DNA from 3 places in the Bacillus xiamenensis genome. Region 2 is predicted to be linked to each of the others. Evidence: predicted binding sites of a transcription regulator. Region 2 holds the regulator's gene; each other region holds the start of a gene.

What was found. The regulator Rex, encoded in region 2, represses fermentation and respiration genes when NADH is low (regulators of the CRP and FNR family bind a similar motif). The targets are predictions, from matches to a motif close to TTGTGAAATATTTCACAA.
Region 1: BK049_RS06545 (L-lactate dehydrogenase) is a predicted target of Rex. The motif match lies at 6,326-6,343, and genes of this name have one in related genera.
Region 3: BK049_RS09355 (cytochrome ubiquinol oxidase subunit I) is a predicted target of Rex. The motif match lies at 3,993-4,010, and genes of this name have one in related genera.

The regions. Positions count from the first base shown of each region.
Region 1 covers NZ_CP017786.1:1,313,156-1,323,801, forward strand. Annotated here, with positions in the region: partial or broken gene BK049_RS06520 (Gfo/Idh/MocA family protein) at 1-362, opposite strand, end outside; gene BK049_RS06525 (HAD-IIB family hydrolase) at 359-1,225, opposite strand; gene BK049_RS06530 (DegT/DnrJ/EryC1/StrS family aminotransferase) at 1,200-2,525, opposite strand; gene BK049_RS06535 (LacI family DNA-binding transcriptional regulator) at 2,635-3,624, shown strand; gene BK049_RS06540 (L-lactate permease) at 3,675-5,297, opposite strand; gene BK049_RS06545 (L-lactate dehydrogenase) at 5,341-6,288, opposite strand; partial or broken gene BK049_RS18810 (YfcC family protein) at 6,504-6,653, opposite strand; partial or broken gene BK049_RS06550 (M20/M25/M40 family metallo-hydrolase) at 6,650-6,925, shown strand; partial or broken gene BK049_RS19730 (hypothetical protein) at 6,891-7,124, opposite strand; gene BK049_RS06555 (alpha/beta fold hydrolase) at 7,147-7,899, opposite strand; gene BK049_RS06560 (glycine betaine ABC transporter substrate-binding protein) at 8,009-8,890, opposite strand; gene opuAB (glycine/proline betaine ABC transporter permease subunit OpuAB) at 8,890-9,735, opposite strand; gene opuAA (glycine/proline betaine ABC transporter ATP-binding protein OpuAA) at 9,746-10,646, opposite strand, start outside.
Region 2 covers NZ_CP017786.1:1,038,629-1,049,274, forward strand. Annotated here, with positions in the region: gene groL (chaperonin GroEL) at 1-1,371, opposite strand, end outside; gene groES (co-chaperone GroES) at 1,428-1,712, opposite strand; gene BK049_RS05280 (CPBP family intramembrane glutamic endopeptidase) at 1,941-2,675, shown strand; gene BK049_RS05285 (YdiK family protein) at 2,672-2,866, shown strand; gene BK049_RS05290 (NUDIX hydrolase) at 2,924-3,550, shown strand; gene tatC (twin-arginine translocase subunit TatC) at 3,591-4,349, opposite strand; gene BK049_RS05300 (twin-arginine translocase TatA/TatE family subunit) at 4,356-4,535, opposite strand; gene BK049_RS05305 (redox-sensing transcriptional repressor Rex) at 4,563-5,216, opposite strand; gene moaC (cyclic pyranopterin monophosphate synthase MoaC) at 5,232-5,723, opposite strand; gene BK049_RS05315 (ABC transporter ATP-binding protein) at 5,862-7,784, shown strand; gene tsaD (tRNA (adenosine(37)-N6)-threonylcarbamoyltransferase complex transferase subunit TsaD) at 8,056-9,084, opposite strand; gene rimI (ribosomal protein S18-alanine N-acetyltransferase) at 9,077-9,505, opposite strand; gene tsaB (tRNA (adenosine(37)-N6)-threonylcarbamoyltransferase complex dimerization subunit type 1 TsaB) at 9,531-10,220, opposite strand; gene tsaE (tRNA (adenosine(37)-N6)-threonylcarbamoyltransferase complex ATPase subunit type 1 TsaE) at 10,201-10,646, opposite strand, start outside.
Region 3 covers NZ_CP017786.1:1,844,076-1,854,721, reverse strand. Annotated here, with positions in the region: gene cydD (thiol reductant ABC exporter subunit CydD) at 1-1,495, opposite strand, end outside; gene cydB (cytochrome d ubiquinol oxidase subunit II) at 1,495-2,511, opposite strand; gene BK049_RS09355 (cytochrome ubiquinol oxidase subunit I) at 2,498-3,913, opposite strand; gene isdG (heme oxygenase) at 4,239-5,360, opposite strand; gene BK049_RS09345 (FecCD family ABC transporter permease) at 5,362-6,375, opposite strand; gene BK049_RS09340 (ABC transporter substrate-binding protein) at 6,372-7,310, opposite strand; gene srtB (class B sortase) at 7,329-8,081, opposite strand; gene BK049_RS09330 (ABC transporter ATP-binding protein) at 8,108-8,878, opposite strand; gene BK049_RS09325 (FecCD family ABC transporter permease) at 8,865-9,851, opposite strand; gene isdE (heme ABC transporter substrate-binding protein IsdE) at 9,885-10,646, opposite strand, start outside.

The DNA of each region.
Region 1 (10,646 bases), 270 kb from region 2:
CGATAGTTAAAGCCCATACTGGCTTGAACCTGGAACTGTTTGGCTGTCTCCACCATTTCCTTCGCTTCTTTTAACGATACAGCCATCGGTTTTTCACATAAAATCGGCTGTCCTGCTCTAAGCGCCTGAAGGGCATGGTCCTTGTGACAGAAGTTAGGGGAAGCAATGATCAATCCATCTGATGCATCCGCTAGTGTTTCGATACTGGAATACACACGTCCGCCGTACTGTTTAATAAATCCTTGTGCGACGGATTCGTGCAAGTCATAGACCCCAGATAATTCTGCACCTTTGATCGTTGATAATGCTCTAGCATGTGCTTTTGCAATATTCCCTGCTCCAACAATTCCAATTTTCTTCATGAATGTGCCTCCTCATGTTTATACATCACTGTTTTCAGTGTTTCATAGATTCCTTTTGCATACCCATGATGACAAATTTGATGATGGTGCCGTTTGGCTTCGGCTGTTGCATTTTGGACAAGAAAGCCGTGCGTGACGGATTGAAGCATCCGCAGATCATTCCCACTATCACCAAAAGCAAAGCCCTGATCTTTTGACAGATCATATTGATTCAGCATAAAACGAACGATTTCATCCTTTCCTGTTCCCACTGGTAAAAAATCAACGTCATAGCAATCCGCAGGGTCTCCCGCAAGCGGGTTGCATTTGTTGATGTTCACCGCCACACCCCGCTCCTTCGCAAGTGTTTGTATGAACGATAGATGATGGAGGTCTGTTCGTTCATCCTGCTCCTGATAATAGAAATTCTTTTTATACCCAGAGCTGCCCAGCTGCGTTTGCGGCCTAAGGGTGATCCCCTTTTCACGTACGCTTTGCAGAATACCTTCGATTTTTTCGTCTGAAAAGCCCTGTGCATCAAGCCGTTTCATCCATTCTGCATCCGTCTTTCCAAATTTGGCTTCTGATGTATACACGATTTCAGTTCCTAAATTCGACGCAATGAAATGCGGGAATTGATAGAAACCGCCTTTCTCCATTTTGCTCGTAACAGAATCGAGGCTGCTTCCCGTTACCCAGCCCAGCATGAGCTGTCCAGCCTCGCTTTTTTCTGCCACAAAAGCTTCCAGCCGCTTTACATCCTCTCTCTGCTCCTCGGTCATTCCGTGAGAATAATAGGTCTCATCGAAATCACAGAAGACGATCCACTGCGGATGTTGCGGTTGAGGCACAAGCTTTTTATTGAATGGAAGATTTGATAACATGATGGACCCCCTCGATGACTTTCTCCTGATCTTTAAGCGGCATACCTGGGTAAAGCGGCAAGTGGAGTAATTGCTGCACGGCTTTTTCCGTATGTGGAAGTGCCGTTTGTTTATACTTTTGAGAAACAAGATTCGTTTGATGCTGATGCGATAAAACCGGGTAATAGACATCTGTTTCTATGCCCATCTCCAGTAATTTCTCTGCCAGCTCATCTCGGCTTCCCTTCACCACTCTGATCGGGAATAGATGCCATACATGATCCTCTGTTAGCTTCGGAAGCTTTATGTAGCCTTCGTCCTCCAGTGTTTGCAGCTGATCTATGTATCTCTTTGCCAAGTAAAAGCGTTTAAAATTTTGTAAACCTAAATATTTCATTCTTTCTAATCCGATTGCGGCCTGTAAGTTATCAATCTTAGAATTAAAGCCATAGTCACTGCGCTTCACGTTTTTCTTTCCTGCTTCAAAGCCGTGATAGCTGATTTCCATGCATTTTTCGGCTAGGGCTTCATCATTTGTCGCGATGGCTCCTGCCTTTCCGCAAACTCCAAGGTTTTTGTACGGATTAAAGCTGAGAACAAGTCCATCTCCAAATGCCCCAAGCCCGCTGCTGCCAATCGCCTGACAGCCATCCTCAATGATGGATAGACCATGCCGTTTCGCAATTGCCGAAATGGCCTTCATATCCGCTTGTTTTCCATACAAATGAACCGGGAGAATACACACTGTCTTCTCTGTCACATGTTTCTCTATTTCACTCGGCGCTAGGCAGTAGGTGTCTGGATCAATATCGGCATAGACTGGAACCGCACCAATCGCAAGCACTGCATTTTCTGTTGCAGCAAAGCTGTTGGCGGGCAGAATCACCTCATCTCCAGGACGGACGCCTGCTGAGATTAAACTGATCATCAAGGCATCTGTTCCACTTGATGTGGCAATGACATATTTTTTCCCTAAGTACTCTGCAAGCGTCTTTTCAAACTTTGGAATATAAGGGCCTGACGTAAAACGGCCTGAACTTAATACTTCTTTCAGTACTTGCATAATATCGTCGATCTCATCCTCTGAAATCAGTTTATCTACCGGCAGGAACGGTATCTTTTTTTCCTTATTTTGTTTATAATGGAAGAGAATTTTTTCCAAACCAGTACGCGTAATATCTTGCTCAAGGAACGCAGCAAGCTTTTCATTTGCTAGATTCTTTTCAACTGAATCAGCCTTTACTTGAACACCTTGATTAATCATATCCAGCAACGGTAGATAATCCTTGCTTTTACCTAATATCTTCGTCAATATTTGCACTCCATTCCCTCCAATTAATCAATTCCATTTGTTAATATTTAACTTGTTTCACATTGTAAATGATGTTATCGATTTCAGAACAATAACTTTGTGTAAAGGATTTGTTAATATGTGTACAATTTATGAAATTGCCAAACGCTGCGGGGTTTCAACGACCACTGTTTCTCGGGTGCTGAACAACCATCCATATGTATCAGAAGAAAAGCGCCAGCACATTTTACAGGTGATGAAAGAAATGGAGTATACACCAAGCTCAGCAGCTCGCACCCTTCGGTCACATCAGACAAAAACCATTGCTGTGTCTGTTCCAGCTGTGGATCATCCTTTTTTTGCACAATTGATTAAAGGCATCTCAAAGGAAGCACTGGATCAAGGGTATAAAGCCATCGTGCTCCAGACGTTTTACCAAGAATCAGTAGAACGTGAAGGGCTTCAATTATTAAAAAGAAAAGAAGTAGATGGTGTCATATTGGGGGCGTTAGAAAATAAGTGGGAAACAATCGAGCCATTTTTAGCAAACGGCCCGATCGTAATGGCAAATGAGTATCATCATACAGCAGACATTCCGATTATTGGATATGATGAGCGGGAAGCTGCCTATAAAGCGGTTGACTACTTGATTCAATCAGGGCGTACATCGATTGGATTTTGCTTTGATACAGAAAGCAGCGAGGCGCAAAAACAAAGAAAGCAGGGCTATCTTGACGCGCTTTCTGCTCACGGTTTGCCGCTTAAAGAAGATTGGCTGTTCGGCGAGGCTTTTACCATTGAGGACGGCTTTCGTTTGATGGACTTAATCCACGGGATGCCGGATGCACCTGATGCGATTTTCACCGGCAATGATCAGGTGGCAGCAGGACTTATTAAACAAGCCATTTCATATGGTTATCAAATCCCTAAGGATCTAGCGGTGATCGGTTATGACAACCAAGACATTTGTGAGGTGACAGCTCCAACGATCACCACCATCGACATCCCCATCGTCGAGCTTGGCCAGCAGTCTGTGAAACAAATGATCCAGCTGCTGCAAGACCAAAAACCATTACAGCGTGAACATATTCAGCTGCCTACCCGGCTTGTCACACGAGAATCCACATAAAAAAGACTGAGAGATTTCTCAGTCTTTCATTTTTCAATCAATCGATCAACCTATACAAATTGAGCAAGAATGAATGTCCATATACATACGATGCCGAGCAAGATGAAGCTGTACTTCACTGTTTTTTTGAAAAGCTCAGATTCTTTCCCTGTTTCTCCAACAGCTGCTGTTGCAATGGCGATAGATTGTGGAGAAATTAATTTCGCCATGACACCGCCGGTCGTATTCGCCCCAATTAACAAACCTGCCTGAGAGCCGATTTGAGAAGCGGTGACTGCTTGAAGGTTACCAAATAGGGCATTGTTACTCACAACAGACCCCGTAATAAACACACCGATCCAACCAAGCATTGGACTGACAAGCGGGAACAAATCGCCTGTTTTGGCAAGCGCGAGACCAATTGCAGAGCTTAGTCCAGCAAAGTTCGCCAAGTTGGCAAACCCCATAATAAAACAAATCGTGAGAACAGGTATCCAAAGCTCCTTCACTGCTGCTTGTAAGCAGGCAGCGCCTTCTGTTAATTTGATCTGCCGGCTAAACAATCCTGTCAGCATGACCGCAATGAGAATGGCAGTACCAGTTGCACTGATGACATCCATTTTAAAGATCGCATCAAGCGGTGTTTCTGTTTGGGCAATTGGCGGTAATTTCACAATTTGCTGATGCAGAAACGGCATTTTCACTAAAATGGTTGTCCAATTGAGCGGGCCAGACGCAGCAAACAGCGCTTTAAATGCAGGCAGACTCCATACCGTACTCACAGCCGTTAAGATATAAAACGGAGACCAAGCCTTCAGCACCTCAATGCCGCTATACGTTTGTTTCTGTTCAATGGCTGGTGCTCCTTCTTCACGGTAAATGTGTGTTGGCTGCCATTTTCGGAGAAAGAGAGCCAGCATCCCCATACTTGCTAAAGCTGAAATAATGTTCGCCAGCTCAGGCCCCATCGTCACCATGGTCACAGCCTGCAAAATGGCATAGCTTCCACTCACAACAAGCAAGGCTGGCAGCGTTTCTTTGATCCCTTTAAAGCCGTCTACAATGAAAATGAGTAGAAACGGGATACAGAATGAAATAAACGGAATCGTATATACCAAGGTTTGAGACAAAGTAAGCGGCGGCATATTTCCCATTTGCGCCCCTGTAATCACTGGAATACCCACTGCTCCAAATGCGCCAGACGCAGCATTGGCAATTAAGCAGAGCATAGCGGCTTTCAGTGGTTTAAATCCAAGCTCTGTTAAGAGAGCGGCACTGATCGCAATCGGTACACCAAATCCGGCTGCTCCCTCTAAAAATGCATTAAAACTAAAACCAATTAATAAGAGCTGTAAACGTTGATCTTGAGAGATTCCTGCAATACTAGAACGAATAACATCGAATTTTCCAGATTTCACAGCAATTTTATAGAGCCATACAGCCATGATCACGATATATCCAATCGGCCACAGCCCATTAGATATACCGAGCAGCACAGCAGATAATGCCTTTTCAACCGGCATATGAAAGAAGAATACAGCTGTTACAAAACTGACGATCAAGGTGAAAAAAGCGGCCAAAACACCCTTTAACTTAAATACAGTTAATGCAAGTAGGAAAAACAAGATTGGAAGCATCGCCACCAATGCACTCACGAACTCATTACCAAACGGATCATATATTTGCTGCCACATAGTGATTCATCCTTTTCTGCTCAGATAGGTTGCCTTTGTTTGATTAAAAATGAGGAGCTAAAATCCCTTTTAACACATTCACACTATGTGCGAATTTTTCTTTTTCTGTGTCATTTAGTGCAAGCTCCATCACTTCTGTTGCACCATTTCGGTTCACAAGGGCAGGTACACCAATGTAGACATCTTCTGCTCCGTATTCTCCATCTAAATAAGTGCTGACAGTCAGAATGCTGTTTTCATTGTGCAAAATGGCTCTTGTAATACGGGCTAAACTCATCGCTACACCGTAATAAGTGGCACCTTTTTTCTCAATGATTTGATAAGCGGCATGACGCACATTTTCCATGATCTCATCTAAATCTTCTTGTTTGTATTGATCATTTCTCTTCATTAATTCTGCGATCGGTACACTTCCGATATTTGCATGGCTCCAAACAGCAAGCTCAGTATCCCCATGCTCTCCAATGATGTACGCGTGTACGTTGTGTGCTGCTGCTTCAAAGTACTCACTTAGCATGTATCTGAATCTTGCGGTATCAAGAGTGGTTCCACTGCCAATGACTCGTTCTTTCGGAAGTCCGCTGAATTTCCAAGTCGCATATGTCAAAATATCAACTGGGTTTGTAGCAACTAAGAAAATGCCATCGAATCCGCTTTTCATTACGTTTTCGACAATGCCTTTAAATATGTTTAAATTCTTCTCAACAAGGTCCAGTCTTGTTTCACCTGGCTTTTGGTTTGCACCAGCGCAGATACATACAATGTCAGCATCCTGACAATCCTCATAATCTCCATACCAAGTATTCACAGGATGCGGGGCAAATGCTTTCCCATGGTTTAAATCCATGACATCACCCATTGCTTTATCTTGATTCAAATCGATGACTACCAATTCATCTGTGATCGCTTGATTTATTAATGTAAAGGCATAACTACTGCCGACGAAGCCTGCTCCAATCAGTGCTACTTTGTTTACTTTTTCGTTTGTCATGTCTCCTCATCCTCCTGAGTAAAACTAAGTTGTTTGTTTGTGAATTATTTCACATTTATATTGTGCAATACTTCACAAACTTTTTCAAGGGGGTTTCTTAAATAAATATGTAGCGAATTTGTGAACACCCTTATTGTGGTTTCAAACCGCTGTCTCCATACATTTTTCCATCAGAAAAAAAGCTACCAAACACTCTTCGGCAGCTTCATCCATGTTTAATAAGGTCCCCAGTTGATCATCACGCCAATACATATAAACACAAGACCGATCACAAACCAAATGAGCGCAAGCAGCACCCTAAAACGCAGCCACTTCACATAAAGGATGCCACTTGCAGCAAGTACAGCCATCAACACCCCTGATGAATGAAGAAGCTGTCGAGATCATGTCACATGCCATAGAGCAAGTTCTAGGCAAAGAGCAGCTCGATCCTCCAATCGTGACGACAGGTGGAGAAGACTTTCACTTTTATGCAGCAGAAATCCCGCATATTAAATCGACGATGCTAGGTTTAGGCTGTGATTTAAAACCAGGGCTTCATCACCCTTATATGACATTCGACCGCTCTTCGATTTTTACCGGCATTGAGAGTTTGACTGAAGCTATATACCAATCCCTTCAGCAGCATTCATCGTAAAATCTGTCATGATTTCTTTTACACAGGACACCCTTGATAGATGAATGACACATCTCGCCAGCTCGACAATATCTTGTACAGGTATTCTCGTTTCATCATACAGAGAAATGGCTTTTTCGGCGCCATCTTAATATGGAACTTCTGCCGTCAGCTCTTCTGGATTGATACAGGTGACGGATATTTTATCTTTCCTCACATGAATGGCAAAATGGCATGGCTCCCTATATCTCCTTTAATTCCGCTGGTAACGCACGCTCCTCTATAAAGCTCTTGATCATGTCCGTAAAAAGTTCCTTCTTTTCAAAAGTAAACGTATGTCCAATGCCCGGCACAATGAACCCTTCTGCCTTTGGGTGTGCATGTGTGATTTTTTTCGCTGACCGTTTCATGATGCCTTTTTCCTTTTCCCCCACTGTGACAAGAATCCGTGCCTTCGCTTGCTGAAATGTGTGTGGGAGCTTGTAATGAAGGTTTTCTTGAAACATGGTAAGCAGGGTTTCCTTCTGCAACTGTTTTGAATCAGCCGTATAGTTACCGAGCGCTTGGCTTGGAATTCCTAACTTTTCAGCTTGCAGCTGGATAAACCATTCTTTTTTTAACAGCGGGTAAGTGAGAGGTAAAATCGGTCTTACCATCCAATAGAGCCATGGCAATGGCCGCACAAGGGCGCTGTTAATGACTGCAATGTCTGCGATGTCTGGCTCTCTCGATAGCACATCAACGGCTATCTGCGCACCTAAAGAAAAGCCAATGAGAATGACTATACGACCTTGCGCATGCTGTTCAATCCATGAGATGATTTCACCGGCGCTTTCTCGCATAGAAAACGACTTTTCATTTGCTCTTGTCCCGTGTCCGATGAGATCAGGGGTATAGCAATCATACGCTTCTTTGAACTTTTCAATCTGCTCCTGCCACATCCAGCTGCTCACTCCTCCGCCATGCAGGAAAACCATGATTGGTTTTTTCACCATCGACAATTCGTCCACCATCCTTATGTATATGAAAAAAGCAGCCGCTTTTTGAGCAGACTGCTTTTTCCATATGCTCCCTTCTATTATAAGGGAACTATTACATAATTGGCTATTTTTTCAAATCCTCAATGGAGTTCACGTTTTTCATATAAGTCGGAACAACTAGACCCATTCGCAGACCCTTCATACTTGTACCGAGGTCATCATATTTTCCTTTAAACTTCGCTGCATACGTTTTATGTGTATTTGGAAGCCAAGCAGATAATGATGCATCAGCACTTCCGGTTGCAATTGCTGTCCACATTGGACCCGCTTCAACCTGAGTCAAGGTTACTTTAAAACCAAGATCTCGCAGTACTTCTGCCGCAACATTGGTACTTGCAATCTCACTGTCCCACGCAACGTAGGCAAGATTGATTTTATCACCATTCGATTTTTTCACGCCTTTTGTCCATTTAGCCACTTGATCTTTATGTTTTTTCACATATTTAGCGGCAGCATCTTTCGGTTTGACGCCATCCTGGATATCAAGCATCACTTCGCCCATGTCATCTTGAGACCATTTAAACTGACTGAGCATTTTAGCTGCTTCAGGCTGATCCTTCGCAAATCCTTTACGTGAAATGGTGTGAATTTCTTCTTCATCACCATATGATTTTTTCGGATCATCTAAATATTTTAAATCATAGCGGGTAAACATCCAGTGAGGATTCCAGCCAGTAATGATAATTGGCTTTTTACGGTCGTAGGATTTCTTCAACGTGGCTGTCATGGCTGCACTTGATGCAGACACAACCGTCCAATCCTCTAAGCCGTAATCCTTTTTCGCTTGATCGGTTAAGGCCATAATACCTGAACCTGGATCAATCCCGATAATCGTTTTATTGACCTGCTGTGCTGCACTTGCATTTGAATCTGATTGTGCACCACATGCGGCTAGTAAAAAGACGAGCAGGGCGGTCATCCCAATGTAGAGAGACTTTTTCCACATTAAGCATTCCCCCTGGTTTTTTTCGTTTTAATGTTTTGTGTAATACGATCCAGTGTAATCGCAACTATCACAATGGCGATACCAGCTTCAAAACCAATACCTGTTTTCAGCTGCGTTACCGCACTGTATACTTCTGAACCAAGTCCTGGCGCACCTACCATTGCCGCAATGACGACCATGGATAAAGCAAGCATGATACTTTGGTTAATCCCAGCCAGAATCGTTTTTGTTGCAAGCGGAAGCTGAACTTTGAATAAACGCTGGAATGTCGTAGAACCAAACGCTTCTGTTGCTTCAATTAAATCGGCTGGTACTTGTTTAATACCGAGAATGGTCATACGAATCGTTGGCGGCATAGAGAAAATAACCGATGCCACAACCCCAGGAACCACGCCAATGTTAAAGAAGAAGATCGCTGGTAAGAGATAAACGAATGCAGGCATTGTCTGCATTAAGTCTAAGATAGGTGTGACAATTTTACGCACAGTTTCTTGCTGTGAAGCCCAAATACCAATCGGAACCCCGATCACAATCGAAATAATCACGGCTGTCACAACGAGCGCAAGTGTCTGAAGCATTGGCTGCCAGTAGCCTAAATAGTCGATCAGTAAAAATCCAATAAGTGTGAAAAGAGCAACTCCTCTTGTACTGATCCACCAAGCAATCCCGGCAAAGATAAGAGTTAAAATGATAGATGGAATGACACCAAGTGCTGCCACAATTCCATTTACTGTTCCAGCTAATCCATTTGTGATGCCATCAAAGAAACCACCAAAGGTTAATGTTAACCAGTCAACAAATTGATCGATATAATCCGCGAACGGAATTCTAGGTAAATCACTCATACTAAACATCTTATTCTACCTCCTGTGTAGAAGGCTCTTGTGCTTTAATTTCCTCTGGGGCGTCAGACATGTTGATATACTCATCATTACCAGATAATGCACCAATCAATGCACCTCTGACCACAATACCCTTCATTCTGTTTTTCTCATCAACAACTGCAATTGGAATGTTCGCATCAGACACCGCATCAAAGATCTCTGTTAAATACGTTGTTTCCAATACCGTTGTAAATTCTTTATCAAGAACAGTTTCAAGCGACGCACCCGTTTCTGCCGCTTTTTTCGCTGCTTGTGCAGAAATGACACCTAATAAATGCTTTTTCTTATCTACTGCATAGATAGACGAAATCCCAAGGTTCTTCATGAGCGTGAGTGCAACACGTGCCCCTTTGTCAATCTGAATGGTTTCTGCACGTTTCATAATATGACCAGCGGTTAATACTTTAGAAAGGTCAACATCTTCAACGAAACGTTCGACATATTCGTTCGATGGATTCATCAGGATTTCTTCTGGTGTTCCGATTTGAACGATATTTCCGTCCTTCATGAGGACAATGCGGTCGCCAATACGAAGCGCTTCATCTAAATCATGGGTAATGAAAATAATCGTTTTTCCTACAGACGTATGAAGCTCAAGCAATTCATCCTGCATATCTTTACGAATTAATGGATCTAGTGCGCTGAATGCTTCGTCCATTAATAAAATGTCAGGGTCATTTGCTAGTGCACGTGCCAATCCAACACGCTGCTGCATACCGCCACTTAATTGATTTGGGTACTGCTCTTCAAAGCCTTCAAGTCCAACAAGCTTTAAAGATTCAAGCGCTTTTGAGCGGCGTTCTTCTTTCTCTACACCTTGCAATTCAAGTCCGTATTCTGTGTTCTCCAGAATTGTACGATGCGGGAACAAT
Region 2 (10,646 bases):
AAGACCTGCGTTGTGAGCGATTTGACGGATCGGCTCTTCAAGAGAACGTAGAACGATGTTGACACCAGTTTGAACGTCACCTTCAGCTTCGATTGAAGCGACTTTGTTGTATACATTCACAAGTGCTGTACCACCACCGGATACGATCCCTTCTTCAACTGCTGCACGAGTTGAGTTCAGTGCATCCTCGATGCGTAGTTTACGCTCTTTTAGTTCTGTTTCAGTAGCAGCACCAACTTTAATGACAGCGACGCCGCCAGCTAGTTTTGCAAGACGTTCTTGTAATTTTTCTTTATCGAATTCAGAAGTTGTTTCTTCTACTTGCGCACGGATTTGGTTCACACGTGCTGCGATTTGAGCAGAATCTCCTGCACCTTCAACGATGGTTGTGTTTTCTTTTGTGACAACCACTTTAGACGCGCGGCCAAGCTGACCAATTTCAGTTGATTTCAGATCAAGTCCTAGGTCTTCTGTGATTAATTCTCCGCCAGTTAGAACAGAAATGTCTTCAAGCATTGCTTTACGACGATCACCGAATCCAGGTGCTTTCACTGCCACTGCATTGAATGTACCACGAAGTTTGTTCACAACAAGTGTTGCAAGTGCTTCGCCTTCTACATCTTCAGCAATGATCAATAATGGTTTACCTTGTTGTACAACTTGCTCAAGTACAGGAAGGATTTCTTGAATGTTTGTGATCTTTTTGTCAGTGATTAAGATGTAAGGATTTTCAAGAACTGCTTCCATCTTATCAGAATCCGTCACCATGTACGGTGAAGCATATCCGCGGTCAAATTGCATTCCTTCAACCACTTCAAGCTCAGTTGTAAAACCTTTAGATTCTTCGATTGTGATAACTCCGTCGTTTCCAACACGCTCCATAGCTTCAGCGATCAAGCTTCCTACTTCTTCATCTGCTGCAGAAATAGACGCAACTTGAGCAATTGATTCTTTGCCTTCGATTGGTTTAGAAATCTCGTGTAAGCCTTCAAGTGCGACTTTCACTGCTTCTTCAATTCCTTTACGAACGCCAACAGGGTTTGCACCAGCTGTTACGTTTTTAAGGCCTTCACGGATCATTGCTTGAGCTAGAACTGTTGCCGTTGTTGTACCGTCACCAGCTACGTCGTTTGTTTTGCTTGCAACTTCAGCCACAAGTTTTGCACCCATGTTTTCAAATGCATCTTCTAATTCGATTTCTTTTGCAATTGTTACACCATCATTTGTGATAAGTGGAGAACCGAATTTTTTCTCAAGAACCACGTTACGTCCTTTAGGTCCTAAAGTTACTTTTACAGCATCTGCAAGTGCATCTACACCACGTAACATCGCACGACGTGCTTCTTCACTGAACTTAATATCTTTTGCCATAATAACGAAACCTCCTCAGTCTTTTTAGAAATATATCTCAATGCGTTTTTATGTGATTAACCAATAACAGCTAAAATGTCGCTTTCACGAAGAATTAAATATTCTTTTCCTTCATATTTCACTTCAGTGCCTGCATATTTTGAGAAGATAATGCGGTCGCCTGTATTGACTTCTAACGCAACGCGCTCACCACTTTCAAGTACACGCCCTGAACCTGCTGCAACAATTTTACCTTCTTGCGGTTTTTCTTTTGCAGAATCCGGTAAGACAATACCGCTAGCGGTTTTTTCCTCAGATTCAACGAGTTCAATGATTACGCGATCGCCTAATGGCTTTAACATAAGAAACAACCTCCTCAATTTTTATATGTAGTCTCTTTTAGCACTCATCACTAGAGAGTGCTAACACATTTATTATAATAAAGAATGTCTTCTGCAATTTCAAGTAAAAAACTCAAAAATTTTTACGCTTTCATGATCTTTTTTTATCACCGATTCTTTCCTTTTCAACGAAAAAGAAGACTTGTGTTACAATAAATCTAGTTCTTTTAGTAAAGGGGTTTTCGTTACTTGAAAAAACAATATTGGTACATCATCTTAACGTATATATTGGTACAGGTTTCTGCGATTCCTTATGTGTTCATTATGAAATGGTTAGGATACATTCAGACACCGATGACACAAGCAGAGCTCTCTGAATTGTCAGGAACCTGGACCATCATCAGCTTCTGTGTCGGATTAATCATAATTCTGCTCATTCTTCGGACTGTGCCAAAAGCTTCACTTCGGAATGAAGCACCTGTTTCCATCGGTTCTGCTATCGCCTGGATCATTGGCGGTTTCTTTCTTTCTCTGTTCACGCAATCGGTTGCTGGCATGATTGAACAATATGCATTCGGCATTGGCCGTGAGTCAGAAAACACACAAAATATTTTATCTATTATGGAGACTTTTCCTTTACTTGTCATCATCATTGCGCTGATTGGGCCAATACTTGAGGAAATCATTTTCCGGAAAATTATTTTTGGTGTGATCTATGAAAGAACGAATTTCTTCATTGGGGCACTTGTTAGTTCGGTATTTTTCGCTGCTGCACACTCTGATTTTGCCCACTTCTTGCTCTATACCGCAATGGGCTTTACTTTTTCTTTCTTATATGCAAAAACAAAACGAATCATTGTTCCAATCGGCGCACATATGCTAATGAACTCGCTCGTCATTCTTGTGCAGATTGAGCCAGTAAAAAAAATGATTGAAGAACAAACTCAAACAATGCAAATGATTATTGGAGGCTTTTTCTCATGAGAAACCCTGTCGTATGGGGCATTATTTATTTTGCCGTAGGTGTGGCGTTCACCTATATGGCCATTCAAAATCCAGGTGATATGTGGTCATTTTACAACATTTTGCTGATGGTGTTTGCGGCCTATAATATTAATATCGCGTTTAAAATGTTTGCTTTTTCTGTCAAACTGAAAAAACAGCAGCAAAAATAAACCAAAAACCATTTTCCTCTGCTTGGAAAATGGTTTTTTTATGGAGGGGATGTCTTCATGGAACAGGAAGAACTGAACATCATGAATGATCGTCATGAAACGATAGGTACAGCCGCCCGGTCTGATGTTCATGCCCAGGGCCTTTGGCATGAAACATTTCATTTCTGGCTTTTAAAAAAAGAAGATGACACAGTGTTCCTTTATTTTCAGCTTAGAAGTCCCGAAAAAAAGGATTTTCCTTCTCTCCTTGATATCACAGCAGCAGGCCATCTTCTCGCAGCTGAACAGCCTCCTGATGGTATGAGAGAGGTCGAAGAAGAGCTCGGTCTCTCCATCCCTTTTAAGGAAGTGACCTATACAGGAATCATCCAAGATGAAATTCATCTGCCATCGTTCATCGACCGTGAATTTTGCCATGTGTATCTTTATATGGAGCAAAAGGAACACATGGATGTTCATCTACAGAAAGAAGAAGTTGCTGGTCTTTATAGAGCAAAGTTAATGGATGCACAGCAGCTTTTAACAGGAGAATGCGAAAGAATTCAGATCGAGGGCTTTGACGTTGATGCAGCCGGAGAACGACGTGAGGAAAGCAGAGAAGTAGACGTACAGGATTTTGTCCCGCATGAGTCCGCATATTACAAGCACCTATTTCATGCAATCCATCAATTCCTTTCACAATAGAAAAAGCATCGTGATCACATGTTGGATCACGATGCTTTTTTTATGAGACATCAGCACTTTCTTTCTCCTCTGTTTGCTGCATTTTGCGATAGGTCACTCTTGAAATGATAATACTCACTTCATACAAAACGAGCATTGGCAAGGTAACCATGAGGTGAGAAACGAGCTCTGGCGGTGTAATCAGTGCGGCAATGACAAGGAGGACAAAATAGGCATACTTCCGTATTTTCGATAAGAACATCGGTGTAATGATGCCAAGTCTTGTGAAAAACATCAACACGACAGGCATCTGAAACAAAAACCCAAATGGAAGTGTTAACTGCATCAGAAATGTAAAATACTCATGAATCCCAATCACTTGTTCCACATGTAAATCATTCGACATCCGCATCATAAAATCGACGACAAACGGGAACAAAATAAAATAAGAGAAAGCCACACCGCTCAAAAATAAAAGCAGTGCAATCGGAATGTAAGCAAGTGTCACCTTTCTTTCTTTTTCATATAAGCCAGGACTCACAAACGCCCAAAGCTGATATAAAATCACGGGACACGTCAAAACGAGTGCAATGACAAATGCGAACTGCATAAACACGTACAGTGGATCTGTGAGCTTAAATGCGTTCAATGTCAATGTTGCCGCTTCATCAGTATTTTGCAAATACACAATGACCGGCTTAGCGAGAAAAAAACCTGCCACCATAAAGGTGACAAAAAACATCGCAATGATCACTAAACGTTTTCGCAGTTCCACAATATGCTCCATAAGCGGCATATCTTTGACATTCATGAAGCTCATCCTATTCTACTGATCTTCTTTTTTCTTTTTTTCTTCCTGATCATCAGCTAAACCTTTTGTGGCATTTTTGAATTCACGTAATGTATCTCCTGCTGCTCTTCCTAATTCAGGAAGCTTTTTCGGCCCAAAAATAATGAGCGCAACAATCGCAATTAGAATCAAACTTCCAGGACCAATCGGACCCATTTGCTCCACCCCCTTTACCCCTTTTCGTCAGTCCTCCTGCGTAACAGAATAATGCTTTAAGAAATACACAAGAGACTGAAGTTCAACCGCCAAATCTATATGATGAATTCGAATGTGTTCCGGCACATTCAATCGAGCCGGCGTAAAGTTAAGGATTCCTTTGATGCCAAGGGCAATCAAACGATCTGTAATGGACTGAGCTGCTACGGCAGGTACTGTCAAAATCGCAACAGGAATATCTCCTACCTCTTGAACATGCTCTTCAAGCTTATCCAAATCATAGACAGGCACGCCGCCTATCTCACTTCCTATTTTACTCTCATTGACGTCAAAAGCCATTGAAATTTTTGTATTATTATTTTTGATGAAATTATAGTGTAAAAAAGCAGTCCCTAAATTCCCGACACCGATGAGCATGACATTCGTCATTTCATCTTGGTCAAGGGTTTTTCTGAAGAAGGTCAAGAGGTAATCGACATTATAGCCATACCCTTTCTTCCCAAGTGCACCAAAGTACGAAAAATCTCGGCGAATAGTGGCAGAATCCACTTTGACTGCATCACTAAGCTCGGCCGATGACACCCTTTGTTTTCCTGATGCATGCAGATTTTTTAAAAAGCGGTAGTAAAGCGGCAAACGTTTGGCTGTCGCTTGTGGAATTTTTGACTGGTCTATATTCATATAAGATCCTCCAACTTAAATATCAGATGCTCTGTGAAAATCACCGTTTTTCCCGCCTGTCTTTTCAACTAGATAGGTCGGACCGATGATCATGCCTTTATCAATCGCTTTACACATGTCGTAAACGGTCAGTGCACATACTGACGCAGAAGTGAGCGCTTCCATCTCCACACCCGTACTTCCTTTTGTTTTCACCTGTACTTGTATGTTCAGAATGTGCGCATTTCCGTCTTCCTCCCAATCAAAGGAGATATCCACGCCTTTTAGTGCAAGCGGATGACACATTGGAATGATATTGGACGTTTGCTTTGCTGCCATGATGCCGGCTACCTGTGCGACAGACAGCACATCCCCTTTTCCAATTTCACGATGTTGTATTTTATCAAACACTTCTTTTATCATACGAACGCTTGAAACAGCAACGGCGGTTCTCACTGTAGACGATTTATCACTAATGTCGACCATCTTTGCTCTTCCTTGTTCGTTAAAGTGGCTAAATTGACTCATCTTTCAACGCTCCCTCACTCAAATCATACACTATTTTTCCTTATCTGTCTTTCATTTGACCATGGCTGTCGTCTATAAGATTTGCCGGTTTACTGCTGATAAGCTACACTTAACATATTATAGCAGAGGTGAAGTTACATGATGATTCTACAAGTGAATCAGCTGTCAAAATCGTTTGGCGCTGATACCGTTTTAACGAATATAAAATTGGAAGTCAAAGCAAAGGATCGTATTGCCATTGTCGGCCGTAACGGTGCAGGCAAATCCACGCTTTTAAAAATCATTGCCGGTCAAATGTCTTACGAACAAGGTGAGATCATCAAACCGAAAGACCTATCTATTGGTTATTTAGCACAGCACACCGATGTGACGTCTACACGTACGTTAAAGGACGAACTCCTATCGGTTTTTGATCATTTAAAAGAGATGGAACAAGAGATGAGAGCCATTGAAGAACAGATGGCTTCTTCCACAGGCTCAGAACTAGATTCCCTGATGAAAACCTATGACAGGCTGCAACAGGCTTTTAAAGATCAAGGCGGCTATCAATATGAAGCAGATGTCCGCTCCATTCTTCATGGACTCGGCTTTAGCCATTTTGAAGATCACACAACCGTCCAATCCTTAAGCGGCGGCCAGAAAACCCGTCTAGCGCTTGGAAAGCTCTTATTGATGAAACCAGAACTCTTAATTCTGGATGAGCCGACCAACCATCTAGATATTGATACCTTATCATGGCTTGAGCAGTATTTGCAAAATTATACAGGGGCGATTCTCATCGTTTCCCATGACCGATATTTCTTAGACAAAGTCGTGAACCATGTATATGAAGTATCAAGAACAGCCATGAAGAAGTTTGCGGGAAACTATAGCAAGTATCTTGACCAAAAAGCTGAACAGCTAGAGCGTGATATGAAGCTGTATGAAAAACAGCAAGAAGAAATCTCGAAGCTCCAGGATTTCGTCGATCGCAACCTAGCAAGAGCCTCTACAACAAAACGCGCTCAAAGTAGACGGAAGCAGCTGGAACGAATGGATCGCTTAGACAAGCCATTAGGTGATGAAAAATCGGCAAGCTTCCATTTTGATATTACAAGACAGAGCGGTAACGATGTGCTGAAGGTACATGATCTTGATATTAGTTATGATGAAAAAACGCCGCTTCTATCCTCCCTCTCTTTTCATATAAAACGCGGGGATAGCGTGGCACTGATTGGTCCTAACGGGATCGGCAAATCAACTCTTTTAAAAACATTAACGAATACGCTGAAGCCTGTAAAAGGAGATATCATCTTTGGCTCTCATGTGACGATTGGCTACTATGATCAAGAACAAGCCAAGCTCACATCATCCAAGAAAGTACTTAATGAGCTTTGGGATGATTATCCGCATATGACTGAAAAAGAAATTCGGACATGCTTAGGGAACTTCCTTTTCTCAGGGGATGATGTCTTAAAGCCTGTACATGCATTAAGCGGTGGAGAAAAAGCACGCCTTGCCCTCGCAAAGCTGATGCTGCAAAAGGCCAATTTCCTCATTCTCGATGAACCGACGAACCATCTTGACTTAGATAGTAAAGAAATTTTAGAGAATGCACTAATTGATTATCCAGGAACCATTTTGTTCGTTTCGCATGACCGATATTTTATCAATCGCCTGGCAACAAAAGTACTCGAGCTCTCACCAAATGAAACAACTGAATACCTCGGTGACTACGACTACTATCTTGAAAAGAAAAACGAACAATTAGAGCTTGAAGCACTTCAAACTCAGGAGACGCATAAAAAACAAGCAGCAAAACCAGTAGAAACAGCCAAGCTTTCTTATGCGGAAGAAAAAGAATTGAAAAAGAAAGAAAGACAAAAACAACGCAGAATCGAAGAAATTGAAGAGCGGATCGCTGTTATTGAAGACAAGCTCGCTGAAAATGAACAGCTTTTGTGTGATCCTGCTATTTTCCAAGATCATGAGAAGGTACAAGCCATGCAAACAGAAAATGATTCTCTCAACCAAGAGATGGAATCCCTTTTTGCAGAATGGGAAGATCTATTAAATGCTTAAAGAGCGCCCTAACGGGTGCTCTTTTTTCTGTGAGCGAAAACTTCTTATCCACAAAAGTACCCACAACAACTTCTTGATTATCCTTAAATATATTAAAGTTATCCACTTTATCCACAGTGTTTTAATCACATATCCACATAAAAGATCCTGTTTATACACATTCTTCTCATTTTAAAACAAAATTTTCTAACAATTGTGGATATATAACGTTTACATGTGAATAAATCGTTTTCATTTTCATAAAAAAACCCCTGTATATCCACAGGAGTTCTCATTCATAGGACACAAGCGGCAATCCCGGCTGACCATTCATAGCCATATCGCCTCTTATTCCTTTTTCAAACGCAATGGTTCCCGCAGCAGCAATCATAGCTGCATTGTCTGTACAAAGAGACAATGGCGGAATGATAACATTGACTTCAGGCAGCTTCGCAAAGGCTGATGTTAAGGCTTCTCTAAGGCCTTTATTGGCAGCAACCCCACCAGCTAAAACGACTTGCTTCACACCGTACGCTTCAGCCGCTTTTAATGTCTTTCCGACTAGCACCTCAATGACGCTTTCTTGGAAACTTGCAGCCAAATCCTCTGGAGCAATCGTTTCACCTTTTTGAGACGCATTGTGCAGTGTGTTGATCACAGCTGATTTTAAACCGCTAAAACTAAAATGGTAGGAGCCTTCTTCAAGCCATGCGCGAGGAAGCTTGATTACAGGCTCCCCTTCATGTGCTAATCGATCAATGTGAGGTCCACCTGGATATGGAAGACCCATCGTCCGAGCCACTTTGTCATACGCTTCTCCAGCCGCATCATCCAATGTTTCTCCAATGACCTCAAAAGACCCATGCTCTTTCATGAGAACGAGCTCAGTATGTCCCCCAGAAACGACAAGAGCTAAACATGGAAACACCAGTTCATCAACGAGCTGGTTCGCATAAATGTGTCCAGCAATATGATGAACACCGACAAGTGGAATTTGATGTGCGAAGCTCAGTGCTTTGGCTGCATTGACACCTATCAATAGTGCACCGACTAAGCCCGGTCCTTCTGTCACAGCAATGGCATCTAAATCCTGAAAGGTCATATTGGCCTGAGCCATCACTTCTTCTAATACGATGGTCATTTGTTCCACATGATGTCTTGAAGCGATTTCTGGCACAACACCGCCAAATCGTTTGTGACTTTCTATTTGTGAGGCGACAACGTTCGCTACAATCTCTTTCCCATTTTTCACAATGGACGCAGCGGTTTCGTCACAGCTTGTTTCTATACCTAATATGAATCGATCTTTTTGTTCACTCATTTATATTCACCCACATGACTAATGCATCTTCCCCATTATCTGTATAATAGTTCTTTCGAATAGAAGCTGGTCGGAAACCAAGTTTTTCATAAAGGGATTGTGCTGGAGTATTCGATACCCGCACCTCTAATGAAAGATGATCTGTCTTTTTTTCTTTGCAAAATTCCATAACATATCGCAGCAATGCTTCTCCGTAACCTTTTCCTCTATGCTCAGGCAGAATCGCAATGTTCGTAATTTGTGCATCGTCCATGACAATCCAGACCCCGCAATAACCAACAGGCTCACCAGCTTCTTCGATGAGGAAATAATGGCTGTATTGGTTATGGAGAATCTCATAGACAAACGATTCTTTTTTCCAAGGTGCTGTAAACGAATGCACTTCGATCGTATACACCTCAGGAATGTCCTCTACTGTCATTCTTCGAATCCCTACTGTGTGGAGATTATTTTTGTCCTTCAAGCCATTTCACTTCCGCTTCTGCCAAACGAATATAGTTAGGAACTAGCTGATGTACATCTTCAGCAGAGCGATCTGCCCCTAAACATGCAAGCACTGAAGGTCTTGGATTATGAAATGTCCCCTCCGCCAAAACAGCCTTTTCTCCAAGTACGGAGCGAATGCTCTCTTGATGAAGATGCACATCATGTCCAAGAAATAAGACAGGCTTCCCCTCCTTCTTCAGCTCTTGAAGCCAATCTGTGAGCAGGATATTTTGGTCTGGTTTGACTTCTTTTATTTTTCCAGCTTCAAACGTATATAGCCCAGTATAAACTTGTCCTCTTCTCGCATCAAATATAGGCGAGATCCATCCATCAAAATATTGAGCATTAGCTGCCAGCGTTTCTAAACTTGAAACAGCAGATACCGGAATAGACAGCGTCCAAGCGAGTGTTTTTGCAATGGTCACACCGATTCTGACACCAGTGTAAGAACCAGGTCCTTTTGCCACAACAATTTTGCTTAATTCACTCGGCGCTATACCGCATTCTTTCATCAGTGCTTCAACTGTCGGCATCGCTCGGACTGAATGATTCTTTTTTAAGTACGTAATGCTTTCTCCAATCACAGTGTCGTCTCGGACAAGAGCAATTCCTAGTGTGTGGTTTGACGTATCAATCGCCAGTATGGTCAAATTCTTTCATCTCCTTACAAAGGGTCTCATAGCGCTCCCCTTTTGCATAAAACGTGAGATGACGTTCTTCTTCACGTTCTGTTCTCAGCATTTCAATTTTTAAATAGGATGAAGGCAATTGTGGCTCAATGAGATGTGCCCATTCAACCAAGCATACACCCTCTCCCTCAAAATATTCTTCGAGCCCAATATCTTCTTCCGCATCTTCCATACGGTACACGTCCATATGATAAAGTGGCAGCCTGCCATCTGTGTATTCTTTTATAATTGTAAAAGTAGGGCTGTTGACGATACGGGTAATACCGAGGCCTTCTGCAAATCCTTTTGAAAAAGTGGTTTTACCTGCGCCTAGATCTCCTTCTAATGTCAGTACATCTCCTGGCATCACAAGTTTGGCCAAGGCAGCGGCAATTCGTTTCGTCTCAT
Region 3 (10,646 bases), 810 kb from region 2:
TTGGTTCATCTAACAGCATGATTGACCGCTGCCCCAGCACAGTCCGAGCAAGCGCAATCCGCTGCGCCTGTCCGCCGCTCAGCCCCCTTCCCTGTTCACCAATGACCTCATCCAGCCCATTTGCCAGCTCCGTTGCGAGCTGAGATAAGCCTGCCTTCTGCACAGCTCTTTCGACTTCTTCATCTGTTGCATGCGGCTCATAAAAACGAATGTTTTCTCGTAATGTCATGTGAAACAAATAAGGATGCTGCGGCATATAAACGACTTCCTTTTGCCACGCCTTCAGCTGTAAATGAGCAAGCGGCTGGCCGTTTAGCAAGATTTGACCTGAAGACGGTTCAACAAAACCGCCGAGGACATCTGTTAACGTCGATTTACCTGAACCGCTGGCACCAATGATACCAATCTTTTTCTTCCCTTTAACAGTGAGGTTCACATCCTGAATTGAATAAGGGGCTTGTTCATCATGCAGGACACATACATCTTGCAGTGTGAGTTCAGATTGGTCATTCCACTCGTTCAGCTTCACAGATTGTGTCTCCTGCGTGCGGAAGCCTTTTTCGTCTAAAATGACCTGAATGGCTTCATTTGCTTCTTTTCCATTTAACGTCGCATGATAATCATTTCCCACCTCACGTACTGGCAGGAAGTATTCCGGAGCAAGCATCAGTGCTGTCAAAGCCGGCAATAACAGAAGGTCTCCTTCAATTAGTCGCAAGCCAAGAAATACAGCGACGGTCGCAATGGACAGCATGGAAAAGAAATCGAGGGCAAACGATGAAAGAAATGCGACCTTTAGCGTACTCATGGTCGCCTTTCGATATCGCTTTGAGACCTCCGCGATATTGCGAGAGTGCTTTTTGCTAATACCTAAGTAGCGAAGCGTTTCAAGACCACGGAGGGAATCAGTAAAATGATTGGATAATTTCTCATACGATCTCCATTGTTTGGCCGCTTTACGCTGAGCGACAAGACCTAGCAAAATCATAAAAACAATTAAAATCGGCAGCGTCACAATCAAAATGACAGCAGATGTTTCATCTAATGTCCAAACATAGACAAGGACCATCACCGGAATCACAGCCATGTTCACCATTTTTGGCAAAAACAGCTGTAAATACTGACGATATTGGGCAATTCCCTCCATCGCTAATGTCACAAGCTTTCCTGTTCCTTTTTTCTTGGTGAAGGCTGGACCTAACCGAAAGAGCTGGTCTAACAGCTGCTTTCTGACGTCTGCTCCAATTCGGGAGGAGTAGGTAAACATGACCTTCTCCCGAATGAAGGTGAGACCGTGCCGAACCAGAAAGGCAGCAAGAAACAGCAAAACATATGGCGTTGCCTGCGTGAGGCTTTTCCCGTCAAACAGCGTTGTTATGGCATGTGCCAGCCACTGTGCTTGGAAAATGATACTTGCTCCTTGGATGAGTGACACAATACCTAAGAGGGCAAGCAGCCCTCTCATTCCCTTTAATTGAAGCAAACGTTTATCCATTAGTAGGTCATTGGCTCCTTACCGCTTACACGTTTACGGAAGACATAGTAGCTCCAAATTTGATACCCAAGCACAAAAGGCAGCAAAGAAATGGCTACAATCGTCATGACCGTTAGTGAATACGATCCTGATGCAGCGTTTTGAATGGTGAGGTCAAACGCATGGTTGATTGAACTAATCATCACACGTGGGAACAATGCGGTGAAAAGCATTGTCACCGTCACCATAATACCTGCACCTGTGAACAAGAACGTCCAGCCATCACGCTCTTTCCTCATAAAGGCAAGAGCCGCTAGATAACAAACCACAATCAGTACAGTTAACGGAATGGTGATGATCGGGCGCACTGTATAAATGTCTGTTTCAATGATTGACACACCGACAAATACAACAAGAACTGGGAGTGCAATCAATAAGACACGCCGAGCGAGCTTTCTTGCACGATTTCTTAAATCACCCTCTGTTCGGAGTGTGACAAAAATCAATCCATGCAGAAGGCAAAGAACCGTCACCGCCACCCCGCCGATGACTGAATAAAGATTCACAAAGTCTGTGAAACCTGCGTACATATTCATGCTTTGATCAATTGGCATGCCTCGTAAAATACTTGTGAATAACACACCGAGCAAAAATGGCGGAATCAGACTGCCAAAGAAGATGACCCAATCCCAGGTTTTGATCCAGGATGCTTTTTCAACCTTTCCTCGAAATTCAAAGGCGACTCCCCGCCCAATGAGCGCTAATAACAGAACCGCAAACGGAATATAGTATCCACTGAACATTGTGGCATACCAGTGAGGAAAAGCAGCGAAGATAGCACCTCCAGCTGTAATGAGCCAGACCTCATTCGCATCCCAGAAAGGACCAATCGTATTGATTAAAATGCGGCGCTCGTGCGCATCCTTTCCAAGCAGCTGCATGGACATTCCTACACCAAAGTCAAAGCCTTCTAAGAAGAAAAACCCAACAAACAATACTGCGACAAGAATAAACCAAATCTCGTTAAGATAAGCCATGATATGCGCCTCCATCAAATGGATCTGTAGACAGGTCCTTTTCATCCTTATGATCTGTATCCTCTTCAGAATGTGCCCCTTTTTTAATTTCTCGAATGAATAAGTAAGCAAGCACAATGGCAAGAATCAGATAAATGGTCGTAAAGCTAATCACTGAGAATAACAGCATGCCGTATGATACGTTTGGTGAAATTGATTGAGCAGTCGTCATCATACCAAAGACAGTCCACGGCTGACGCCCGATTTCAGTCATGATCCAGCCGGCTGAGTTCGCAATAAACGGGAACGCAATCATCCAAACCATCAAGCGTAAATACCATTTGTTTGATTCAAGTTTTTTTCTAAAGCTCAAATACAAACCAATCATACTAGCAAAAATCATCAGCATTCCGGCACCAACCATGACTCTAAAGCTCCAGAACGTTGTTTTCACTGGAGGAATGTAGTCTCCTGGGCCAAACTTTGCTTCATATTCTTTTTGAAGCGTCAGCATCCCTGGAACATCTCCGCTGAATTTCTGATAAGCTAAGTAACTTAAAGCAAATGGAATATTGATTTCACTGGAGTTTTCTTTTTTATCGGTATCAATGTTGGCAAATAATGTCCAAGCGGCGGGATCTCCACTATCCTTCCACAGCGCTTCACTTGCTGCCATCTTCATCGGCTGTGATTCCATGAGATGCTTCGCTTGGTCATGTCCAGAGAATGCTACACCTAAGCCAGAAATAAGCGCGAGTACCATGGCAATCTGGAATGATTTTTTGAAAAAGGCGATCTCTTGTTTTTTGATCATTTTATAGGCACTTACCCCTGCAATAAAGAAAGCACCTGTTGCCAGTGCACCAAACAGAACGTGCGGGAACTCTACCCAGAGCTGCGGATTCGTCACAAGCGCACCAAAATCATTCATTTCTGCACGTCCATTTTTAATCACAAATCCGACTGGCTCCTGCATGAATGAGTTGGCGAGTAAAATCCAAAACGCCGAAAAGATCGTACCAAGAGAAACAAGCCAAATACACAATAAATGAATTTTTTTCGGCAGGCGATCCCAGCCGAATATCCAAAGGCCAATAAAGGTTGATTCAAGGAAAAAGGCCAAAAGCGCCTCGATGGCAAGTGGCGCACCAAAGACATCACCGACAAACCTTGAATAGTCAGACCAGTTCATTCCAAACTGGAATTCTTGCAAAATACCTGTCACGACACCTACTGCAAAGTTAATTAAGAAAAGGTGACCCCAAAATTTCGCCATCTTTTTATAGATGTCTTTTTTCTTCACCACATAAAGGGTCTGCATCAATGCGACGATAAACACCAAACCGATGGACATAGGAACAAAAATAAAATGAAATAATGTCGTTGAGGCAAATTGAAATCTTGCTAAAAACAGTTCGCTCACAGCCTTACATCCTCCCTTACTTTCGCCTACCGAATGATTTGAGATATTTATGCTCACTACTTCACATAAAGTTCACCATTTGTTCAAACATTCACAAGTAATAGTCTATTTGAGTTGGTTCATCCGGTGAATTTTTACTCTTGTTTTTCATTCGGTTAGTTATTTATACCTGTACTTTACACCCATGCGCTTCAAAAATAAAGTAAATTTTACCTAAAAATTGGATGGTATTGTGTCAGTTATTTGAATACTTTGTCAAAAATATGTGACAGAAAGAAAAAAGCGCAAATAAATAGCGCTGCATATCATCCGCAGCGCTATTTATTTAGGCTTTTTTCTGTAAAGCTGGTCTTGTCACTTGCACTTCATAGTACGTAATCTTGTTTTTTAATAGCCCTTCAGGTCTTGCTTTTCCATGAGCGTGAGCATCACCAAACGCTTGGGATTTTGTCCAGTTCACAAAGTCTTCTTTTCGATTCCAGCGGGTATGAATGGTCACTTCATCGTAATCAGTTGTCTGCTGTGTGACCCACACTTCCATGCCTAAAAACCCTTCCATGAATTCTACTTGTCCCTGCTTGTTAAACCGCTTGACGAGGTGGTCTGCACTGCCCTTTTCTACTCTTACTTGGTTGTTTACAATGATCATGTTATTTTCATCTCCCTTTTGTTGTTTGATCGAAGCAATTGGAATAATAAGCGGATGCTCACCGTCCAAGTGAACCTCTGCCTGAATCCCAAAAACATCCTTGAAAAAGTCTTCTGTTAACACTTCTTTTGGTGAGCCTATTTGATGAACCTGACCACGCTTCATGGCAATGAGGCGGTCACAATATTTTGCTGCCTGCTGCAGGTCATGAAGAACCATTAAAATGGTGATCCCATGCTTCTGATTCAGCTGTTTGAGCAGCTCCAGTAATTCAAGCTGATGGGCAATATCTAAATACGTTGTGGGCTCATCCAGAATGATGGTATCGGTCTTCTGAGCGAGCGCCATCGCAATGTACGCCTTTTGCCTTTCTCCGCCTGACAATGTATGCAGCATCCTGTTTTCATTGCTGCGGCTATTCGTCACCTCAAGCGCCCACTCAACCGCTTCATGATCTGACTTCGAGCTCTTTTTCCAAATTGAACGATGCGGACTGCGTCCAAGTGTGACCAGCTCACGTACTGTCATAGATGGGATGGCTGTTCTTGTCTGCATGAGAACGGCGATCTCCTTTGCAATCTCCTGCGCCGTCATCTCCTTTTGCGGTATGTCATGAATGTAAATCATGCCGCTTTCAATTGACGTGAGACGTGCGGCCGCTTTGATAAAAGTCGACTTCCCTGACCCATTTGGTCCAATGATTCCAGTCACGCTTCCCTTTGGAACAGCTGCTGAAATGGAAGACAGCCGAAAGCCCCCTTGACGGAGACTCACATCATCCATTGCAATGACATCCAACTTAACCCCTCCCTTTCTTTTTTAATAAATAGAGGAAGAAAGGTGCACCGATGCAGGCTAGTAATATACCTACAGGCAATTCAACCGGTGTAAACCAGACCCGTGCCGCTGTATCGGCAAAGACCACAAGTACGCCTCCGCCCAGCATCGACATCGGCAGCAAATACCGGTAGTCATCTCCAATCAAAAGGCGGATAAAATGAGGAACGACCAGCCCGACAAACCCAATTAAACCGCTCACGCTTACAGCCGCTCCAGCTAAAAGTGCCGCCAGCGCAATTAAGAAAAAGCGGGTCCGCTCTACTTTAAGGCCCAAGAGCTGAGCCGACTCATCACCAAGCAAGAGAAGATTTGACGGCTTGATCGCAAAAAAGCAAAGACACAATCCAGCGAGCGCATATGGCGACACAAAGCTAAGATGATGCCAGCTCCGACCGTTTAATCCTCCTGATAAAAAGGGCAGAACGGCCTGCACACGCTCACTATAGAGCACCATAAACCCGTTCATCACTGCACCAAGCAGGGCATTGACTGCGACGCCCGCCAATATCAATTTAAGCGGTGAAACCCCTTGGTCAAATGACAGCATATACACAACAAGTGCGGCTAATAAAGCGCCAAGAAAGGCAGCGGCTGGAAGCAAATACGTGAATTGCGGCAAAACAATCATGCTGAGTACAGCAGCTAACCCGCCGCCAGCAGTCACACCAATGATGCCAGGGTCAGCCAGAGGATTTCGAACGACTCCTTGTAAAATGGCCCCTGATGCCGCAAGACAAGCACCGACGATGAAACCAATGAGGACACGTGGCAGACGTAAATCCATCACGATTTTTTCATGAACAGGCTGGCCTGATCCCATCAAAACAGCGATTACATCCGTCATCGACAATTGCACAGAACCTAATGCAAGCCCTAGACATGCACCTACACATAAAGAGAGAAACAGTCCCGGTAACAGCCACTTGCGTCTAGACTGCCTTTTTTGAAAATCTAGCTCTGGATTCATTTTCATGATGATAATCGCTTCAATTTCTTCTCTAATTCATCAATCGCTCTGATCACTTCTGCGCCTGGATTCGTCCCAAATAGATCGTTTGGCAGAATCTCAACGTGTCCATTTTTGACAGCTGTCACATCATGCCACGCCGCATTCTGCTTCATCTCACTCATAAAGCCTGCTTTGACGTCTTCGGGGTTGCTATGTGTCATGAGCAAAATGAGATCCGGGTCAGCTTCGATCACCTTTTCTGCATTGATTTGTGCGTATTGCGGGAATTTTTCGAGCGCCGGTTCATTCTCGGCAATGTTCACACCACCAGCGATATGCAGCAGATCACCGCTTAAAGATTGTGGTAGTGCCGCCATATATGTGCCGGGTGCACCGTATACAACGAGTGTTTTTACTTTTTTCTGTGGCTGCTTCACTTGCTTTATCCGCTGATTGATTTGATCATTGAGTGCTTGGGCCTTTTGCTGCTTCCCGAGCAAATCTCCGAATAACGTAATCTGACGCTGGATATCCTTCACCGAATTGGCACTTGTCAAAAGAAGCTGTGAACCAATTCCTTCTATAGTCGAGATGTCCTTTTTATTTAATGATTCATTCCCAAGCACCACATCGGGCGTTAAACTAGTGATCAGCTCTACATCAAATTGATGTGTTGTGCCGATCGTTTGTACGGATTTTGCCTTTTGTAGACTCTCTGGCAATTCGGCAGTAGGCCGGCCGACGACCTCACCACCTAAGGCATAAATGATGCTCATATCGCCAGTCGACAATGAGACAATACGTTGAGGTGACTCATGAAACGACAACGTCCTTCCGGAAAAATCCTTTATCTTCAGTGCTCCTTGCCCGCTCCCTTTTTCGGCGGGTGCTGCCTGACTGCACCCGCCAAGGAGAAGCATCAGGACGAGTCCTGCCAAGATCACATGTAAACATTTCAACCGTCTGTCTCTCCTTTTCTAGTAAACTTTCTTTAGCTTCGCTTGTACCACGAGACGTCTGTTTTTAGGTGCCAGTACATGATCACAGGTTGATAGGGTGAGGATCAAGTCATCCGTGGACACGTCTGTCTTTGTTTTGTAAATAGACTTCTTACGCACCGCTTTTAAGTAGTGCGCATATTCGCCAAGATCCTGAAAATCAGTCTGAATATAATCGAAGTCGACCGTTGTTTCATACACAGCAAAAATCTCTGCTTCATAGCTTTGATACAGCGTATCGTACTGAAATGTCCGGTGCTCTTGGAAAAAATCTTTTTTTAAATAGTTTGTGAGTCCAGCGAACATGGATCCATCCCGCATCCGGTGGCCATACACCACTGTATTTGGGCTTTCATGCAAGACGTCATTCCGATAATCCATAAAGATACTGCCTGCCCGGGTGTTGTCCTTTACATAATTGCGAGTTAAGTAGAATGCATTATCGCGAGATTGTACAATTGGATACTGAATCATCGTGTCCTTCATATTGATCCAGCCGACAATGTCTTGATTCACCTTTCGCAGGTCATCAAATGACTGACGGATTTCTCCTGGTTTCCGCTGTTTATTCATTTCATTCTCTTGTGTGTACAGCGTCTGAGCCTTTGCAAGTACCTGACGATTTTGGTAATAACCGAAGATCTCGAAACCGATGGCTGTACCGCTATAAATGAATACACCTAAACAGACGATCGTCAGCATCCGCTGACCGAGCCGCTTTCCTCGTTTCATACTGTTTCACCTGCTTTTTGCACAACTTATATCCCAACAGGTACGATGTACATCCCTGTTTCTGCGTCCTGTCTAATCGTGACGGACACGTGATAAATGTGACGCACCATCTCTTCTGTTAACACATCGTTTGGCTTTCCTTCTCTGATGATCTGTCCATCCTTCATCGCAATGATGACGTCGCTGTAGCGAACAGCCTGATTCATGTCATGCAGCACCATGACAATCGTTAATCCATGCACGACATTGAGCTCTCGAATGAGTTCAAGAATGTCAAATTGATAGTAAATATCCAAATAGGTCGTCGGTTCATCTAAGAATAGGATCGGTGTTTTTTGCGCCAGAGCCATCGCAATCCATACACGCTGCCGCTCTCCGCCTGACAATGAGGCGAGCGGCACCTTTCGCTTTTCCGTCAGCTTTGTACAGGCCAGCGCCCACTCAATGGCTTTCTCATCCTTTTCCTTGTCACCGCCGCGCATCGTCTGATAAGGCGTTCTCCCGAAGGCCACAACCCGTTCGATGGTTAAATCAAGCGGCGCTTCATTTTGCTGATGAACAACAGCCAGCTTTCTCGCCAGCTCCTTTGGCTTGAACGCATTCAGCTCTTGACCGTCTAAGTAAATCTGCCCTTTATTTGGGCAATGATTATGTGCCATCAAGGAAAGAAGCGTGGACTTTCCCGAGCCATTTGGACCAATAATGGTTGTGATTTTCCCCTTTTCAATCCGTGTTGTAACCGATTGAACGATGTTTCTCTGCTGGTCATAGGAGAATGACACCTCACGAATGTCCATGAAGACGATCCCCCTTTCTTAATAAAAAGATCAGAAACGGCCCGCCAATCACAGCCATGATCGTAGAAGCAGGGATTTCATTTGGCGCTACAAGCGTTCTGCCGAGCGTATCAGCCGTCAAAATGAGCAATGCCCCGCTTAATGCAGAAAATGGAATCAGCACCCGATGATCCGAGCCGACAAGCCTTCTTGAAATGTGCGGAATGAGCAGCCCGACAAAGGCAATCACGCCCGCTACTGCAGCTGTCACCGCTGCTAGTAACACCGCCGTCACTGAAATCAAAAGGCGCATTCTGGTCACACGCAATCCTAAATTTTTCGCTGTCTTATCCTGAAGGGCGAGCAGGTTACACCATCTGCTAAAGAAAAGTGAAGCGACAAGACCGGCGACACCATAGACGCCGATTAAACGGACATCTCCCCATGTTTTCATCGTGAGATTCGACTGTCCTGACTGATTAATGGTGATATTAAAATAGCTGCAAATGGTGACAAATGCCTCTGCCATCCCAGTAAACATGGCATTGATGGCGATCCCAACCAAAATCATACGGATCGGGCTTAAACCGCCCTTCCAAGACAGGACGTATACGAGGAAACATGCAATGGCCCCGCCTAAAACCGAAAATAAAGGAGAGTAGAAATAAAATTGAGGAAGCGCTGTAATCGCCATTAAAGAAAAGAAGCTGGCTCCTGATGAAATGCCAATGACGCCGGCATCCGCTAACGGATTTCTCATAACCGACTGCAGCAGGACACCGGAGACAGATAAAGCCGCCCCTGTAAACATTGCAATGAGCATGCGGGGGATTCTCAAATCTTTAATGATTTCTACCTGTGCATGTTGACCGGTGATGAGCCCTTCCAATAATTCAATCGGAGTGACATGAATGCTCCCAGTAATGGCGGAATAAATAAATACGCCGACCAATAAGAAACTGACTATCAGAAACAAAAACCCTGTTTTTTTCATCTTGAACGTCCTTTTGTCATTAAGATTCGCCGCTTATGACGGATACAACATACGGGTCAATTCCTCTAATGCCTCTGCTGCTTTTAAATTCCCTGTTGTCCCGAATAAGCTTTCTTCTAGGTCGTACACTCGACCTTGCTGGACTGCGTTAAAATGCTTCCATATATCATTTGTTTTGAATTCTTGATCAAACATACGGACGACTTCATCTGGCATCCCATGGGCGGCCCGGAGAATGATATCTGGATTGGCTTTTTGTAAATACTCTGTATTGGATGCCAAATACTCCATCTTCTCACCTTTGACGATGTTCTCTCCTCCTGCGATACGCACAAGATCACCGATATATGAATTCTCTGTTGCCACTAAATAACTGCCTGGTACACCAAGCAAAATGAGAACGGACGGTTTACTCTTTCCCTTCGTCCTCTCCTGTATGTCTTTCTTTTTTTGCTCAAAGTCAGACACAATGCGTTTGGCTTGTTTCTGTCTGTCATACTTTTCTCCAAGCTTTGTGATGGCTTTCTCCATGTTGTCCAGACTTTCAAGATTTAAGTATGTGGCAGGGACACCTGCTTGTTGAAAAGGTGTCTCTAAATCGTATTGAAGGGTCGTGACAGACAAGACATCTGTCGGTTGAAGTGATTGGATGATTTCCATGTCCGGGCTCATTGGGTTGCCGACTTCTGGCAGTCCTTTGTAACGAGCTGGCAAGGATTTTTGACTTGTTGGAACCCCGGCAAGATCCACCTCTAGGGCATCCATGATCTCTGCAGCAGCTACAGTCGTTGCCAC